2 linked regions of the Stratiformator vulcanicus genome follow. The protein of the gene in region 2 interacts with the protein of the main gene of each other region in a pairwise test. Links are inferred from orthologs where the notes say so. Each region holds a gene or a part of one and is shown on either strand. Other genes may lie near its edges. The genes, in order: Pan189_RS18520 and priA.

Region 1 (3,829 bases), 3.2 Mb from region 2 along the record:
AATGTATACGGCGAGTTAAAAACCGTCATCACCGAAGCCGTAGCCGCCGTCGGGTTCGGCGGCGCCGGAGTAGTCTTCAAATCGCATGTATTTCGCCCGCCAGGTCAGTTTCACGATTCCGGTCGGGCCGGAGCGGTGCTTGGCGATGATTACCTCCGCTTCGCCCGGTCGATCGTTCTTGTCGTACTGATCGGGGCGGTGCAGGAACGAAATCAGGTCGGCATCCTGTTCGATTGCCCCTGATTCGCGAAGGTCGGCCAGTCGGGGCCGCTTGTCTTCGCGGAGCTCGACGCCACGGTTGAGCTGGGCGAGGGCGACAACAGGAACGCTCAATTCTTTCGCAATGAACTTCAGCCGACGGGAAATGAACGCGATCTGCTGCTCCCGGGGAGCCTTCCGGTCTTCCGGCTCGATGAGCTGCAGGTAGTCCACAATGATGATGCCCAGATTGCCCTGCCGCTTCAGCCGACGGGCGATCGCACCGATTTGAGAGACGGTTCGCCCAGCCTGGTCGTCGATAAACAGCGGCAGCTCATGCAGCTCTGAGGACGCCTCCATCAGGCGATAGCGCTCGGCCTCGTCAAATTCGCCCGACCGCAATTTGTGGCCGTCGACCTGTGCGCGGATGCAGAGGAATCGCTCGGCGAGTTCGAGCTTCGATTGCTCCAAGCTGAACAGGAGCACGGCCTTGCCGGTGCGGTCGGCGATCGCCTCGGCCCAGTTACAGACCAAGGCGGTTTTTCCCATACTCGGCCGGGCGGCCAGGATGATGAGCTCTGAGGGCTGAAAGCCGTTCGTGTGCTTATCGAGGTCGGAGAAACCGGTTGTCAGGCCGCTGAGTTCTCCTTCGTTCTGGCTCCGCTGTTCAATGCGACTCCACGCATCGATGAGAATCTGATCGATCGAGAATCGTTCGGTGATCTCCTGCTGCTCGAGAATCCGGAAGATGCCCTGTTCGGCCAATTGCAGGATCTCGTCGATCGGGCGAGTGGCGTCGTAGCACTCCTTCAGGATGTCGGTGCAGGCGTAGATCAGCGAGCGTTCGACTGCCTTTTCCCGCACGATCTCGGCGTAGTACTTGGCGTGTGCGGCGTGGGGGACCGATTCGAGGATTTCGACGAGATAGGCGGGGCCGCCGCACTCTTCGAGATGTCTTTCTTTTTCCAGCTTTTCGGCAAGCGTGACAACGTCAATGCCGCGCACGCCGCGTTCGTAGAGATCGTGGATCGACGCGTAGATCAGGCGGTGGCGGTCGCTGTAGAAGCTGTCGGCTGTGACAACGTCGGCGACCTCGTCGATCGCGTCGTTCATCAAGAGCAGGCTTCCGAGAACGCCACGCTCCGCTTCGAGATTTTGCGGCGGGACACGCTCAAGTTGACCGGCGGCGCCGTTTGCTGCAGATGCAGTAGCCATCGCGGATCCTCATCGCGAACAGGAAATTCGCCAGCATCAATCACCGGCGGCCGACTGTCGACAGGTTATTCGCAGTCCCACCGTCCGGGCGCGAAAGAAGGGGACCGCCGCGACCGGCAAAGCCCCCTTCTGTGATCGACGCAACCTATCGCCGAGATGGGCCGGAACAAAGGCCGACCGGGTCGCTATTTTTCACCTTTGGCACTCGGGACGACCCACACTTTCACGTCGGTCTTCACCTTTTCGTGCATCTCGATCTTGACCGTGTACATCCCGAGCTCGCGGAGCGGGCCATCAAGTTTGATGTGGTCCGGCTCGACCGGGAAGTTAGCCTGCTTGAGTGCCTTGCTGATGTCGACGGCAACGATCGAGCCGTACAGATGACCTTCTTCGTTGGCGTTCGCTTCCAGCGTGACCGAGTACTTGCTGATCGCGTCGGCCTGCGTGCGGATGCTCTTGATCCGATCTTTCTCCGCCTCTTCGAGCCGCACGCGGTGGACTTCGACCATCTTCTTATTTTGTTCGGTCGCAACCGTCGCGAGACCCTGCGGGAGCAGGAAGTTGCGGGCAAAACCAGGTTTGACCCGAACGATGTCTCCGGCGTTACCCAAATTGGCGACGTCTTCGGTCAGCAGCACTTCGACATGCGACCGGCGTGATCCGCCCACGCCGCGACGAGTTTTGACTTTAGCCATGATTGGAATCCTCTATCAGCGGTCGTGCCGCCTTCAGTAATGCTTGATCGCGCGAATAAGTGTTCTAAGGCCCGATGAACTCAACGCCCTCGTGAGACGAATTAGAACGGGACTTCGTCGTCCGGGATGTCGCCGCCGGAGGGTCCGGGGTCGCTGTAGTAATCGTCCGCCGACGGTCCGCCCTGCTGCTCGTACCCGCCGCCGCTATTTCCACCGCCACTGTTTCCGCTGCCGCTATTTCCACCCCGTGGTGCTCCGCCGCCTCCGCCTCCGCTACCGCGACGTTGGCCGCCTCCTCCACTACCGGAACCGCCACCGCTGCCGCCATCACCATCGCCGCGGCCTCCGAGCATCTGCATTTGGTCGCCGACGACTTTCAGTTTTGACCGCTTTTGTCCGGACTGCTTGTCTTCCCACTGGTCGAGTTGCAGGCGGCCTTCGATATAGACCGGACGACCTTTTGACAGGTATTGGCCGGCAACCTCCGCCGTCCGGCCCCAGAGCGTGATGTCGACGAACGTGACGTCTTCCTTCCGCTCATTCGCCTGTTTGTCGAACCACTGCCGACTGACAGCGAGGCCGATGTCACAAACGGCTGTGCCGGACGAAACGTAGCGGACTTCCGGATCGCGGGTGAGATTCCCGATCAACATCACTTTGTTGAGGTTCGCCATCGGTCCGGTTCGTCAGGGGCAGGGGAGTTCAAATTTAATGTGGCTGCGTTCCATCCCGACCGCCATTGCGGCGGAATGAGATCAAAATCGCCGGTTCGCCGTTTGGGGACAATTACTCGGCCGATGCGACCGCGGCGTCCGGGACATCCGCGGCCTCGGAGCCTTCGGAACCGTCCGATTCTTCATCCGTCGCTTCCGGATCGATCGAATTGACCATCGCTTCGAACAGGACGTGCGGATGTCGGATGATCATCTGCCGCAGGACCTTGTCGTTGAGTCGACAGGCCCGGTCGAGATCGTCGAGCCGGTCGGTCGGCATCGTGAACATGAGCAGGTAGTGCAGGCCTTTGCGGCGGCCCTGAATTTCGTACGCGAGCCGCCCGTCCTGCCAAGCCCGGTGCGCGGCGATCTCTCCGCCGGCTTTTTCGATCAAGCCAACGAGTAGCTCGGTCATGCCGTCAGGGTCGGTTGCGTACTGGGCGCTATCGACCAGGAACATGCCCTCGTAGTAATTGACTTTTTGCTCTGCAACGGTCTCTTCAGCCACGCTTTACTCCCCTCACTGATTGTCGGTTCCGTCGGCAGGCCGCTCGGTCTCGACTTTTGTTCGATCGGTTTTCTTTGATTCCGTGTTCGATTTTGCCTCGGCGTCGACACGCGTGTTGACGTGATTCATCGCCGTGACCAAGCCCTCGCGGGCCCACATTTCAACACCGTCCGCGGCTTCGCGGACGGCAATGTCCAATTCGCTTCGTTCGTCCTCGCGAAACCTGCCGAGGACATGGTCGACAGCCGACATCCGCCCGGCGGGCCGACCGATCCCGACGCGAAGTCGCGGAAACTCGTCGGTCCCCAACCTCGCGATGATGTCCTTCATTCCGTTCGAGCCGCCTGCCGAACCGCGTCCTCGCAGTCGCAAACGTCCCGGCTCCAAATTCATGTCATCACAAATGACGAGCAAGTCTTCGAGTGGAAGCTTCAAGAACTGCACGGCCGCCCCAACGCTGCGACCGCTGCGATTCATGAATGTCGACGGTTCCAATAGCT
Region 2 (11,385 bases):
GGACTAATCGATTCCGGTAATTCCGCCGCGGGTTCCCGTTCGTCGATAGGTTCCTGTACCCGCGCTGCTTCGGTCGACGCGGCCTCCGGTTGGGAAATCGACCCGTCATCGCAGGAGAGGCACAGCGAGACCGGCAGCAAAAAAAGCAGCCGTGAGCGGAGCGACATTGCAGATCTCTCTGTCGGGAGGAGTCGTCATGAAATGAAAATGTTGGCGGGATTCTCACACAATTCGGTCGCCGTCGCGACGGTGCCGTCCCAAATCGATCGCCGATTCGTATGATGCCTCCATGCGATCGATTACGGCGTGAGGCAAGTTGACGGAGCAATGAATACCGAGAAGCAACAGGGACTGTTCGACGAGGGAACACCGCTGCCCGGGCCAATGCCGTGGGAGGAGGCGGCTGTTGAAGATGTCCTGATCGCCGAGATCGCCCTTAATAAGCCGCTCGACGATCAATACAGCTACATTGTTCCCGATCCGCTCCGTGAGCGGATCCGAACGGGTGGCCGGGTCCGAGTCCCGTTCGGCCGGGGCAATCGCTTCGAATACGGTTTCGTCACCGCGCTAAAGACGGCCGCCGACTATCGAGGCAACGGAACGTCCCAAGGGGTGCCGAAGCGGTTGAAGTCGATCGAATCGCTCGTCGATGAAGAGCCGCTGATCGAGTCGCAGATGCTCCAACTGACGAAGTGGATTGCCGATTACTACCTGTGCGGCTGGGGCCAAGTTCTGCATTCGGTGGTGCCCGCGGGAGTCCGCCGCGGCGCGGGCACCCGCTTGGAAACGTTCGTCGCACTTACACCCGAGGGCGAACAGGCCCTCGCAACGCATTCGCTGGGTCGAAAACAACGGGCCGTTGCGGAGATTCTGAAGTCACGGAACGAGCCGGTCCTTGCAACCGAGGTTGCCGCCGCTGCCGACTGTGGGACCGGTCCGATACGTGAGTTGGAACGCAAAGGCTTCGTGGAGCGATTGAAAATCCGCAGCGAAGTGGAATTGGCCGCTGCGGCCAATGTCGACAAGACCGAAGAGTTTCACCCGACGGCGGAACAGGCCGCATCGCTGGAGAAAATTCTGGGAACAATTCAATCGGGCGAGCACCGCACGATTTTATTGCACGGCGTGACCGGCAGCGGCAAGACGGAAGTTTATATCCGCGCGATCGAAGAGGTCGTTTCTTATGGAAGACAGGCCATCGTGCTCGTGCCGGAGATCAGCCTAACGCCGCAGACGATTCGCCGGTTCCGTCGGCGGTTCGATTCAGTGGCCGTTCTGCACAGTCACTTGAACGATGCGGATCGGCACGCGCACTGGAAGCGGATTAAGAGCGGCGACGTTCAGGTTGTCGTCGGAGCCCGCAGTGCCATCTTTGCCCCGACGCCGCGATTAGGCCTTGTGGTCATTGATGAAGAACATGAAACGTCCTTTAAACAGGACACGACGCCCCGCTATCACGCTCGGGAGGTCGCTGAGCAGCGGACACGCTTCGCCGGTGTGCCGCTCGTCCTCGGGTCGGCGACTCCGACTTTAGAAAGCTGGCACGCGGCGAAGACAGGGCGCTACGATCTCGTTTCGATGCGCAAACGGGTGGGCAATCTGGAAATGCCGCCGGTGACGGTCGTCGACATCCGAAACGACCCGCAGGTCCGCAAGGGTCAGGCGATCGGGCGGATTTTAACATCCTCGATTCGTTCCGCGTTGGAAGAGGGCAGCGACGAACAACCGGGCGACGGCCAAGTCATCTTGTTCTTAAACTTAAGAGGCTTCAGCCCGGCGGTCTGGTGCCCGGCCTGCGGATCGAGCCTGAGATGTGATGACTGCGACATCACGATGACGTGGCATCGCGATATCCGCCGCGTGCTGTGTCATAGCTGTGCGCGCGAGGCCGACGTGCCAAAGGCGTGTCCCTCTTGCGGGCATCAGGGTTGGAAGTTTGTCGGGGCCGGTACTCAGAAATTGGAAGACGAAGTCAGGGCGAAGTTCCCCGAATATTCACTGGCGCGGATGGACAGCGACTCGATGAAACGACCGGGCAGCCACGACGAAGTGCTCTCCGCGTTTCGCGACGGCAAAATTCGGATTCTGCTCGGCACGCAGATGATCGCCAAAGGGCTCGACTTTCCGAATGTGACGCTCGTCGGTGTGATCGACGCCGACACGCTGCTGCATCAACCCGATCTCCGTTCCAGCGAACGAACCTTTCAACTCATTGCGCAGGTCGCCGGACGGACGGGACGCAGTCACCGCGGCGGGCGGGTGCTGGTTCAAAGCGCGAATCCGGCCGATCCGGCGATCCGACGCGCGGCCGAGCACGACTATCTCGCCTTCTCGGCGTCGGAAATGCAGGACCGCGAAGTGATGGCGGCTCCGCCGTTCCGGCATTACGCCCGTGTGATCTTAAGGGGCGAAGTCGAGTCGGACGTGAAGCGGGCCGCGCGAGCTCTGGCTGATCGAATCCGTCAATGTTCTGATGCCGGCGGCACTGGCGTTTCGGTCCTTGGCCCGGCGCCGGCCCCGATCTCGAAATTAAGGAAGCTGCACCGCTTCCATCTTCAACTGGCGGCGACCGAATCGGAGTCCCTTCGAGCCTTATGGCGGCGCGTCGAAGCCGACATGCCCCGCACACCCGGCGTGGAACTGGCGATCGACGTCGACCCAATTAATATGCGATGAGTGGTAATATGCGATGAGTAAATTAAACCCCGACAACTCGCTTCAAGCCCTGCCGCAACAAGCACAATTCTTGGTGCCGTATGTGCTCAAGTACCGCATCGATTCTAATGACGATATCGCCGTCGCAGACCCGATGCCGTCGGCTGAACTGGCCGAACTTCGTAATGTTGCCGCCCGAGTTAAGCTGCACGGCGTCTACAGCCTGGTGAATGAGCATCTCGACAAATACCCCGAAACGAAATATGACGAGAGCGTGTGGCTGTATTGGTTCTTCGGGCTGCTGGATGATTTGGGGTTGGACTTTGAGTGAGACTTGTCCAAATCCCGAGAGCGTGATGGTCGCAAACGGCCATCATATGGTCGGCGACGTTCTCGAAAGACATCTTGTGCCTTTCGGCACCCGGCCAAGATAGGCCGGGCTACCCGATCGTTGCACTCCAGGTCATCAGCGAAGTAAGACTCTCGGCAGCGTCGAGATTACAAATGGCTTATTTTCACAGTCATTAAGCAACGATCGCATCGACCGATTGCCGCTCTCGCTTCCGCGGGCCGAGCCGTCCCGGGACTCCTACGGCTGAGAGCATCGTGTTATAGATATCGATGCCTTCGGACCCGGCGTCGACGATCGAACCGGTCTTCAGTCGACCGCCGGCGCTGGTGACGGCGTGGAAGATGCCGGAGAGTTCGCGCTTTGTGTCGTTGTGCCGACCATCTCCCGACTCGGTCGAAACGGTGATCAGCGAGTTGTCGAGGATGGTGCGACCGTTCGCCTCGAGCGACTCCTTGTCGTCCAGCAGCGACAGGAAGTAAGCGACTTCCCGCATCTTCATATGAGCGTGTGCCCGCAACTGCTCGTTCGACTTCTTCTCGTTAAATTTATGCCACCATTCATGGCTGCAGCCTTTGTCGCCCGATGCCTTTAACTGCTTGGCGTCGTTGAAGTCGCAAATTTTCCGGCCGTCGTAGTCGTAGCGTCCGGTCAGGCGGATGCGCTCACCCGCGGCGAGGAAGGTGAGTGAGCCGAAGCGAACCCGGTCGGTTTTAATCGCCATCGCGTATAATTCGGCCATCAGCCGCCATTCGGTCGTTAATTCCTCAAGTGTGATATCAATACCCTGTCCCCCGGGGTCGGCGGCGCCGCCGTGCAGCAGGTGCGACGGGTCGGGCACGGCCGGGCCTTTGTTGTCATGCCGAAGCGAAAAGGCGCGACGCTCATACTCGCGGATGCGATCGAGATGTTCCTGTACCCGGGCGCGGGACGTCTCTCCGAGCGGTGAACGGGCTCCGGTATAAAACTTGTATTGGTCGACGACGGAGTCGAGCACGCTCTGCTTTAATCGCTTCTTCCGCACCGCGTCGGCATCTTGAGGGTCACCGGAAACGCTCAATGAACCGAACACGCGGTCGAAAACGTCACGGGGGCGCTCCTGCATGGTGGCGGCGACGGTGCCGTCGGGGTTGTAACTGTGAACGTACCGGCTGACGCGGCTGCGCCGGAAAAACGTACCTGCCACCAATGTGGGGACCATCCCGGCGGGCAGGCCGTTCGGGTAGTAATGTCGGCGGATGACCTGATCGACCGAGGGCCCGCCCGCCCGCGCTTCGCCGTTGGGAGGCTCGGCGGTAAACGCGCCCGAGGCCCCGTCGAAGTGGGCATTAATGCCCGACTCATCGCAACGGACCTGATCGACCTGTCGCATGACGAGCAGTTTGTCGGACAGCGGCTTCAAAGGTTCGAGGACGCCCTCGTAGCCCTCGTCTTGCAGCGGAGCCGGAATGCCGAGCCCGAAGAATACGTTGAATGCCCGCATCGGCACGCCGGCCGACGCCGACGGTGCGGCGCACGCTTTGGCGAAGAGCATTTCTTCCAGCAATGGCAGCCCGATCGCGGCTCCGCCGAGGCCGCGCAGCATGGTCCGACGGCTTATGGGACGAACGCTCATTCTTCGGTCTCGCTTTGTGCGGTGAGAATTAGGTCGCTGGTCGCCAGCGCGACCACCAGGTCTTGATAGGTGCCGCCTGACTGCCAGGCTCGTTGATGGACGTCACGCACGAGTGGCGCCTCCGTTCCGGTCGGCATCCGGCCCAGTGCGAATTGGATGAACTTCCAGGTCAGCGTTTCGCGGACGCGATCGCTTTCGGACAGAAGTTGCGACAGTTCGGCGGTTGATTCGAACGGGGTGGCCTTCGCATCTCCGGGAAACAGGACCGTCCCGTCCTCGCGCAGAGTATTACCGTGCCGGTCGCGACTTGCGTGCCGACCGAGCCCGTCGAATTGCTCCAAACCGAAAGCGAGCGGTTCAAAGCGTTTGTGGCATCCGCCGCAGGCTTCATTCTTGATGCGGGCTTCGGCGATCGATCGGTTCGAACGCCCCGGCTCTGTCGGAACGGGCGTCGTATCGACACAAGGGGGAGGGTCTTTTACGGCCCCTCGCAATACGTCGTGTAGGACGAACAGTCCGCGTGCGACCATCGACGCTTCGTCGCCGCCAATCGTCAGGACGCTGCCCTGCGTGAACAATCCACCGCGAGACGGGACATCCTCAAGATCATACCGCCGCAATCCCTCACCGGTCGGCTTGATCCCGTAGTGCTTCGCCAGCGTCGGCGTTAAATAGGTAAACTGAGCATCGAATAGGTCGCTCAGCGGACGGTCGTCGGCCCATAAGACTTCTTCGGCGAACCGCAGCGTTTCGGTCCGCATGTCGGAAGCCAGCTCATCGTTCCAGTCCGGATAGTGGTCTCGATCGGGTTGCAGGTTGCCGAGTCGACTGAGATTGATCCATTCGCTGATGAACTGCCGGGTTTGTTCCGTCGCCCGCGGGTCCTTCAGCATCCGTCGAACTTCGGTTTCAATCGACTTTCGATTCGACAGATTCCCCTTCTCAGCGGCATCGAGGAGCTGCTCATCGGGCGGGCCGCCCCAAATGAAGTAGCTCAGGCGTGAGGCGACTTCGTAGTCATTCAGCTTTGCCCGCCCGTCCTTTTCATGCTGACGTTCCATGCGATAGAGGAATCGTGGCGACTGAAGCATGGCCTCGATGGTGATCGCGACGGCATCGTCGAAGTTCCCGCCGGCGCTCGCGACCGTCGTGGTCAAACCGCGATATTGATCGACTTCCCACTCGTCCAACGGCCCCCGCAGCAGGACGCGTCCCATCTTGCCGATAAGGGGCCGCATCACCTTGTCGATCATCAGCCGCTTCTTTTCGAAGCGGCGGGCAAATTTGCTGATGTCGGTCCGTTCGACGGCGATCTCGGCCAGTTTTGCGTAGCCGTCGATATGCTGCATGTCGACGCCGAGGTTGTAAGCGGTATTGCTGAAACCGTCGGCTCGCAGATCCGGAGGCAGCAGTTCCTTCGCCTCGTCGGTCAGATCGACACCCAATGTCGCTTTTACCGTGGCGACGTATTCGGCACGCGTCAGTCGCCGCACCCATCTTCGGGACGAATCGGAACCGCGGCCATAGACGACCGGATCAATCCAATCGACGGTATAGGCCGCTCCGTCGTCGATCCAACGTTTGATCGCGTCCGCTTCGTGCTTGGGGATCGGATCGCTCCCCTTCGGCATCTCTCCGTTGACGACGCTTTCCCAGACTTGGCTATCGGCAGGCTTCCCGGGAACGAGAGCCCCTGATTCGATCGCGGCGGCGCGTCGAGAGAGATCGACCCCGCCCTTTGCGGATGCACTGTCGTGACATTGCAGGCAACGGTTCGCGAGGATTCGCGCCACGTCAGCGTCGAACAGAGACGCCGACTTGTTCGAAGACGAATCCGCTATCGCCGGAGTCGCGACGAGGACCATCAACAAGGCGAGGCATATGATCGGGCGAAAGAACGGCAGACGCATTGCGATCCTTACTCCCGCGTTCGCATCGCCGACGCGGGAATCTCGAAGTTTCGGCCAGGGTCTCCGCCGCAGATCAGCGGATACCGATGTATCTTCAAATTGTCACGCGTTCGCAGGCGGAAAACAATGACTCCGCGGGGTCTGACAAGGAAAAACCTCATCAAACGAATCGAAGCCGGCCACAAGTGACCGGCTTCGTTTTCAAACTGAAAAGACATTGTCGACCGGAGGGCGAAACCCTCGGACCGCGTGGCGGTCTATTTAGGCGTCTGATTCTTCGTCGTCGCTGTGCTCTTCGCCCTCTTCGTGATCATGGTCGCCGTGGTCGTGATCCCCATGGTCATGATCGTGATCGTGGGTGAGGTCGCCGTCGTATGATTCGCCGCCGGCCATGATGTGAAAGTGGCCGTGCATGGCTTCGATATCGTCGGTCGGCAGGGTTTCGAGCGCGAGCGAGAAGGTGCTGGCTTCGCCGCCGTCATTCGGCTCGATGGCTTCCATTTCAAACTCCTGCTCTTCCTCTTCGCCTTCAGCGTTTTCGGTTTCGAGGTCGAACATGACTTCGGTCGCCATCTTCGGCTCTTTCAAGTCGGAACCGGTCAGGTAGAGCATCGCCATGCCGGCTTCCTTGTCGACCACAAATTCGCCGTGCAGCGAGTGGTCATCGGAGAACTCAATGATATGACCGCCGTGGGCTCCTTCGTGGGCATGATCGTGATCGTGGTCATGCTCGTCGCTGTGAGCTCCCTCTTCGACTTCGGAATACTCCTGATAATCGCCCTGCTCGCCGCAACCGACGGCGAAGCCGACAAGGGCCACCAACGACAGGGGAAGCATCCAATGGGTGAAGCGCATCGTCATTCCTCAATTTCGTGTGATTTATTCGGACTTCCTTTTGGCCGCAGTATACCGGATCGCCGTGCAAACGAGAACGCACCCGGATCGCGTCAGGTTCACAAACCGCGCACGAAGTAAGCGGATCGATCATCAGGTTCACAAGCCGCGCACGAAGTAAGCGGATCGATCCAGCAAGCCGGACCCGCTTACTTCGTGCGCGGCTTGTTGCGGGGGGTGATTGAATTGGCGAGTTCGCTCAGCCTTCGCTCGACATCGCGTCGATGTCGGCCCGTTCGATCGTCGCACCGTGATCGGGGTCGTCGTCCTGGATGTAGGTCTTGCCGCGGTAGAACATCGCGAACGGGATGTAACAGACCGCCGCAACGAGCATCACACCGGTGAAAAACCAGTAGTAAGAGGCGCCGGGGAGGAGCGATGACCCGTCGGCGTTGGTAATCACCATATTCACAACCGCCACGAACTCATTCCCCGCGGCGACCGACAGTAGATATAACGCCATCACGACCGACTTCATGCTGTTAGGGGACTGCGTGTAGCTAAATTCGAGACAGGTGACCGAGACCATTACCTCCGCCGCCGTCAACACGAAGTAGGCCAGCACCTGCCAAGAGATATGCGGCGTCTGCCCGGCCGCGATTGCCGCCTCAATCATCGCGCTGACGGCGAAGGAAGCGGCGGCGAGAAACATTCCGATGCCGATCTTCCGAAGCGGCGTCATTCTCCAATGACGATCGATCATCGGGTAGAGGATATAATTAAATAGCGGTATTAACGCGAGGATAAAGAAGGGGTTCAACGCCTGCACTTGGCTCGGCAGGATATCCCAACCCAGCACCGCGGTGTTCATCTTCTTCGCCTGCAATACCCAAGCCGATGCCGTTTGATCGAACAGGCACCAAAAGGCGGCTACGAAGATATAAAGCGGAATCAGCTTTAAGATCACGCCGAGTCCTTCGCCCGTAAAGGCATCTTTAAAGAGCTTCTCTCCGCGGGCCGGGACATGCACAAACTTATTGCGGCCCAACCAGAATACGAAGGTCGCGATTGCCATGAGTACGCCCGGTACCCCGAAGGCAATATCGGCCCCATATCGTACTAGAAGGACAGGCGTCAATAAGGTCGAAATAAACGCCCCGAGATTAATCGCGATATAGAACCAGCCGAACACTTCGCCGAGCCGGTGCTTATTCCCCTGTCCGAATTGATCGCCCACGTGAGCCGAGACGCATGGCTTGATCGCCCCGGTGCCGAGAGCGATTAAGGCCAGACCGAGGAACAACCCCATCTTCGGAGAGATCACGCCGCCCAATATCTCGTGATTGAGCGTCACCGCGAGGGTGAAGTGCCCGATCACGTAAACAATCGACAGCCACAGGATCGTTCGATATTTGCCGAACAGCCAGTCCGAAAGCAGTGCCCCGATCAACGGGGTGAAGTAGGCGGCTGCGACGAAGTTATGCACCCAGGTTTTGGCCGTCCCTTCCGAGACCGCCGCCATTTCACCGCTCGCATTGGTCATGTAGTCGACCATGAAGACGGTCAGGATCGCCTTCATTCCGTAAAAGCTGAACCGCTCCGCCGCTTCATTCCCCACGATGTAGGGAATCCCCGGCGGCATCGTGGTGATGTTCTGCGGCTTGGTCGCGAAGCGGGGTTCTTCAGCCATAGGGATTTGCGATCTCTGTCAGTCCAGGCACCAATGTGCATTCCGGCGAGCTTTGAATTCGCGGCGAATATAGCAAAGATCGAGCGTCAAAGAACGGATCGAGCGCAGGTTTAGAGGTTCCAAGGGACTTCCGAACCCGCCGCGAAGTCGGTCTGAGGAAGTCGCTCTTGGTACGAAAGGATGCGTGATGGCATTGGCAGGCGGAGCGGGACTGTTGCAATTGGTTCTGACGATGCTGCTCGGCGGGGGGCTCGCCGGGGGCGGAATTGCGGGGATGCCGCCGGGCGAACGCGATCCGAACTTGATCAAAGCCGCGTCCACGGAATGCCTGATCTACTGCGAATGGGTCGCGCGCGGGGCGGGAGAGCCCGGTGGTCCCGGAGTCGTCGGATTCGCTGCCGATCCCGAAGTCAAAGACTTCATGGAGAAGCTCACGTCGGCCGTCACGAGCCGACTGCGAGAAGAAGCCTCCCGCGAAGGCCCGGAACAGCAAATCGTCGCCGAGCAACTTCCTCAGTTACTGATCGACCTCTCGGCGCGTCCGGGTTGCATCCTGCTGAACTACGCCCCGCGGAACGTCGGGGGAGCCGACGCCGAGCCGCTCGACGAAGCAGCGGCGCCCTGGGCAGCCTATCTGCGCGGACTCGAAGCCACCTTGATCATCGACGGTGGCGAAAAGTCAGACGAAATCGCCGACCGCATCGGGAAACTGCTCGACGTTCCGCCGGGCTTGGAAAAGACTGATGACCTCAAAATGCAGTCGTTGCCCATCCCCGTACCGGGACTGAAAATGACGCTGCATCGGGACGAGAACTACTTCGTGCTCGCCGTCGGTCGTGAAAGCCTGATTGAGACCGCGTTGTCCGGGATCGCCGGCGACGGAAACGGACTCGCTGAGGACGACCGATTCGCCAAGGCTTTTGAGGCCACCGAGGTGAAGAAGCTGTCGAGCCTGCTCTGGTTGGACTCGGCGCGATTGCTCGAGGTCGGGTCGACCTCATTCGGCATGTATGGCGGTGTCGCCAACGGCGTGGCCCGCACGCTCGCGCTCGATCGGCTCGACTCCATCGCCACATGTGTCGGTGTCGAAGAAGGACAGATCGTCACGCGAACGGAACTTCGCGTGATGGATGGGGACCGAGTCGGAATCTGGGCTCTGGCCGCCGGAGAAGCGATTCAGGCCGACGATTTCAAGACCGTTCCCGGTGACGCCGACTTCGTCGCCGCGGTCTCGATCAATGCGAAAGAGATACTGACGCAAACCCGAACGATCATCGCCCAGACGAGTCCGAACTCCGTCGAAGTGCTGGACCGGCGGATCGAGCAATTCGAGACCATGCTCGGTCATTCACTGGAGGAGGATGTGCTCACGTCATTCGGCCAGAAGGTCATTATCCACAACGCCCCCAGCACCGGTGGTGTCTTCATTTCGTCGCCGATCGCAATGGTCGAAGTTACGAAGCCGGAGCAGGCGTTCGGAATCTTCAGCAAGTCGATGTCGCTGCTGGATGACTGGTTACCTGGCGAGACCCGGGAGCCGCCGCGGCGACGCGGAGTTTTTCTCGCGAAGCAGAAATTTCTCGGCAAGACGATCTATTACGTCAATTTCGTCGGCGAGGATGAAGTCCCATTCGCACCCTCATTCTGCTTTACCGGCAAGCACGTCGTCGCCGCCCCGCATCCGCAGCCGATCAAGGCCTACCTGCGATATGTCGATAGCCCGTCGGATGAGCAGGAATCATTCGCCGACGTCGTTCAAGAAATGGTCTCAGGATCAGAAGGCGAGGTCATTGCTTACAACCGGCTCGACGCTAATAAGGCCGTCGATCTGCTCTACGCGGTCGTCCCCTATGTCGCACAGATCGTGATGTCGGAAGGGCAGAAGCGGGGCTTGGAGATGACGGTGTTCGATGTCCCCTCAGCGGCCGCCATCCGGCCTTATGTTTTTCCCGCAACGTCGCTGACCACCCGGACCGACCGGGGCTACGTCGTCGAGAGCCGCGCAGCTTTGCCGGTTCCGGGGTTGCAAGTGGCACCGGCGGCGCTCGCCGTTCCGTTCTTCGCGGTCCAAAGAAGTGCTTCCCGAGCGCGAGCAATGCGGGAGTTCAACCTGCAGCGGCAGGAAAGACTGCTGGAAAAAGCCGAAGAGGCGGCCGAAGAAGCGGCGGACGAAGCAGCCGAATAAGTCCGTTGATCGCAGCCTCCGTCCTGCGTTTTGGCAGGCGGAGGCACCGCACTTGGACAACGGTCTTGACTTACTCTGGAACCAAATGCTTTGGTCGTGGCTCCGTGATGGCGACGAACCGTGGGGCCCCGCCTACTTCTGGTTCAA

The links.
Region 1: the proteins of priA (region 2) and Pan189_RS18520 interact in binary tests that used the Escherichia coli proteins (3 or more experiments, as listed by UniProt). The link is inferred for Stratiformator vulcanicus from one-to-one orthologs.

The regions. Positions count from the first base shown.
Region 1 is NZ_CP036268.1:4,646,642-4,650,470, reverse strand. What follows is about bases 997-3,829. They hold Pan189_RS18520 (single-stranded DNA-binding protein), read right to left. Parts: upstream 2,783-3,829; coding sequence 2,210-2,782; downstream 997-2,209. Other genes in these bases: pth (aminoacyl-tRNA hydrolase), read right to left, coding at 3,342-3,829; rpsF (30S ribosomal protein S6), read right to left, coding at 2,895-3,329; rplI (50S ribosomal protein L9), read right to left, coding at 1,599-2,108; dnaB (replicative DNA helicase), read right to left, coding at 997-1,413. In the rest of the region: more of dnaB, read right to left, coding at 16-996. UniProt on the Escherichia coli protein: Plays an important role in DNA replication, recombination and repair. Binds to ssDNA and to an array of partner proteins to recruit them to their sites of action during DNA metabolism. Acts as a sliding platform that migrates on DNA via reptation.
Region 2 is NZ_CP036268.1:1,485,337-1,496,721, forward strand. The notes cover bases 1-3,001. They hold priA (replication restart helicase PriA), read left to right. Parts: upstream 1-327; coding sequence 328-2,676; downstream 2,677-3,001. Other genes in these bases: Pan189_RS05585 (tetratricopeptide repeat protein), read right to left, coding at 1-167; Pan189_RS05595 (hypothetical protein), read left to right, coding at 2,690-2,986. Outside these bases: Pan189_RS05600 (DUF1552 domain-containing protein), read right to left, coding at 3,180-4,619; Pan189_RS05605 (DUF1592 domain-containing protein), read right to left, coding at 4,616-6,529; Pan189_RS05610 (hypothetical protein), read right to left, coding at 6,791-7,390; Pan189_RS05615 (POT family MFS transporter), read right to left, coding at 7,623-9,053; Pan189_RS05620 (hypothetical protein), read left to right, coding at 9,241-11,238; Pan189_RS05625 (hypothetical protein), read left to right, coding at 11,291-11,385.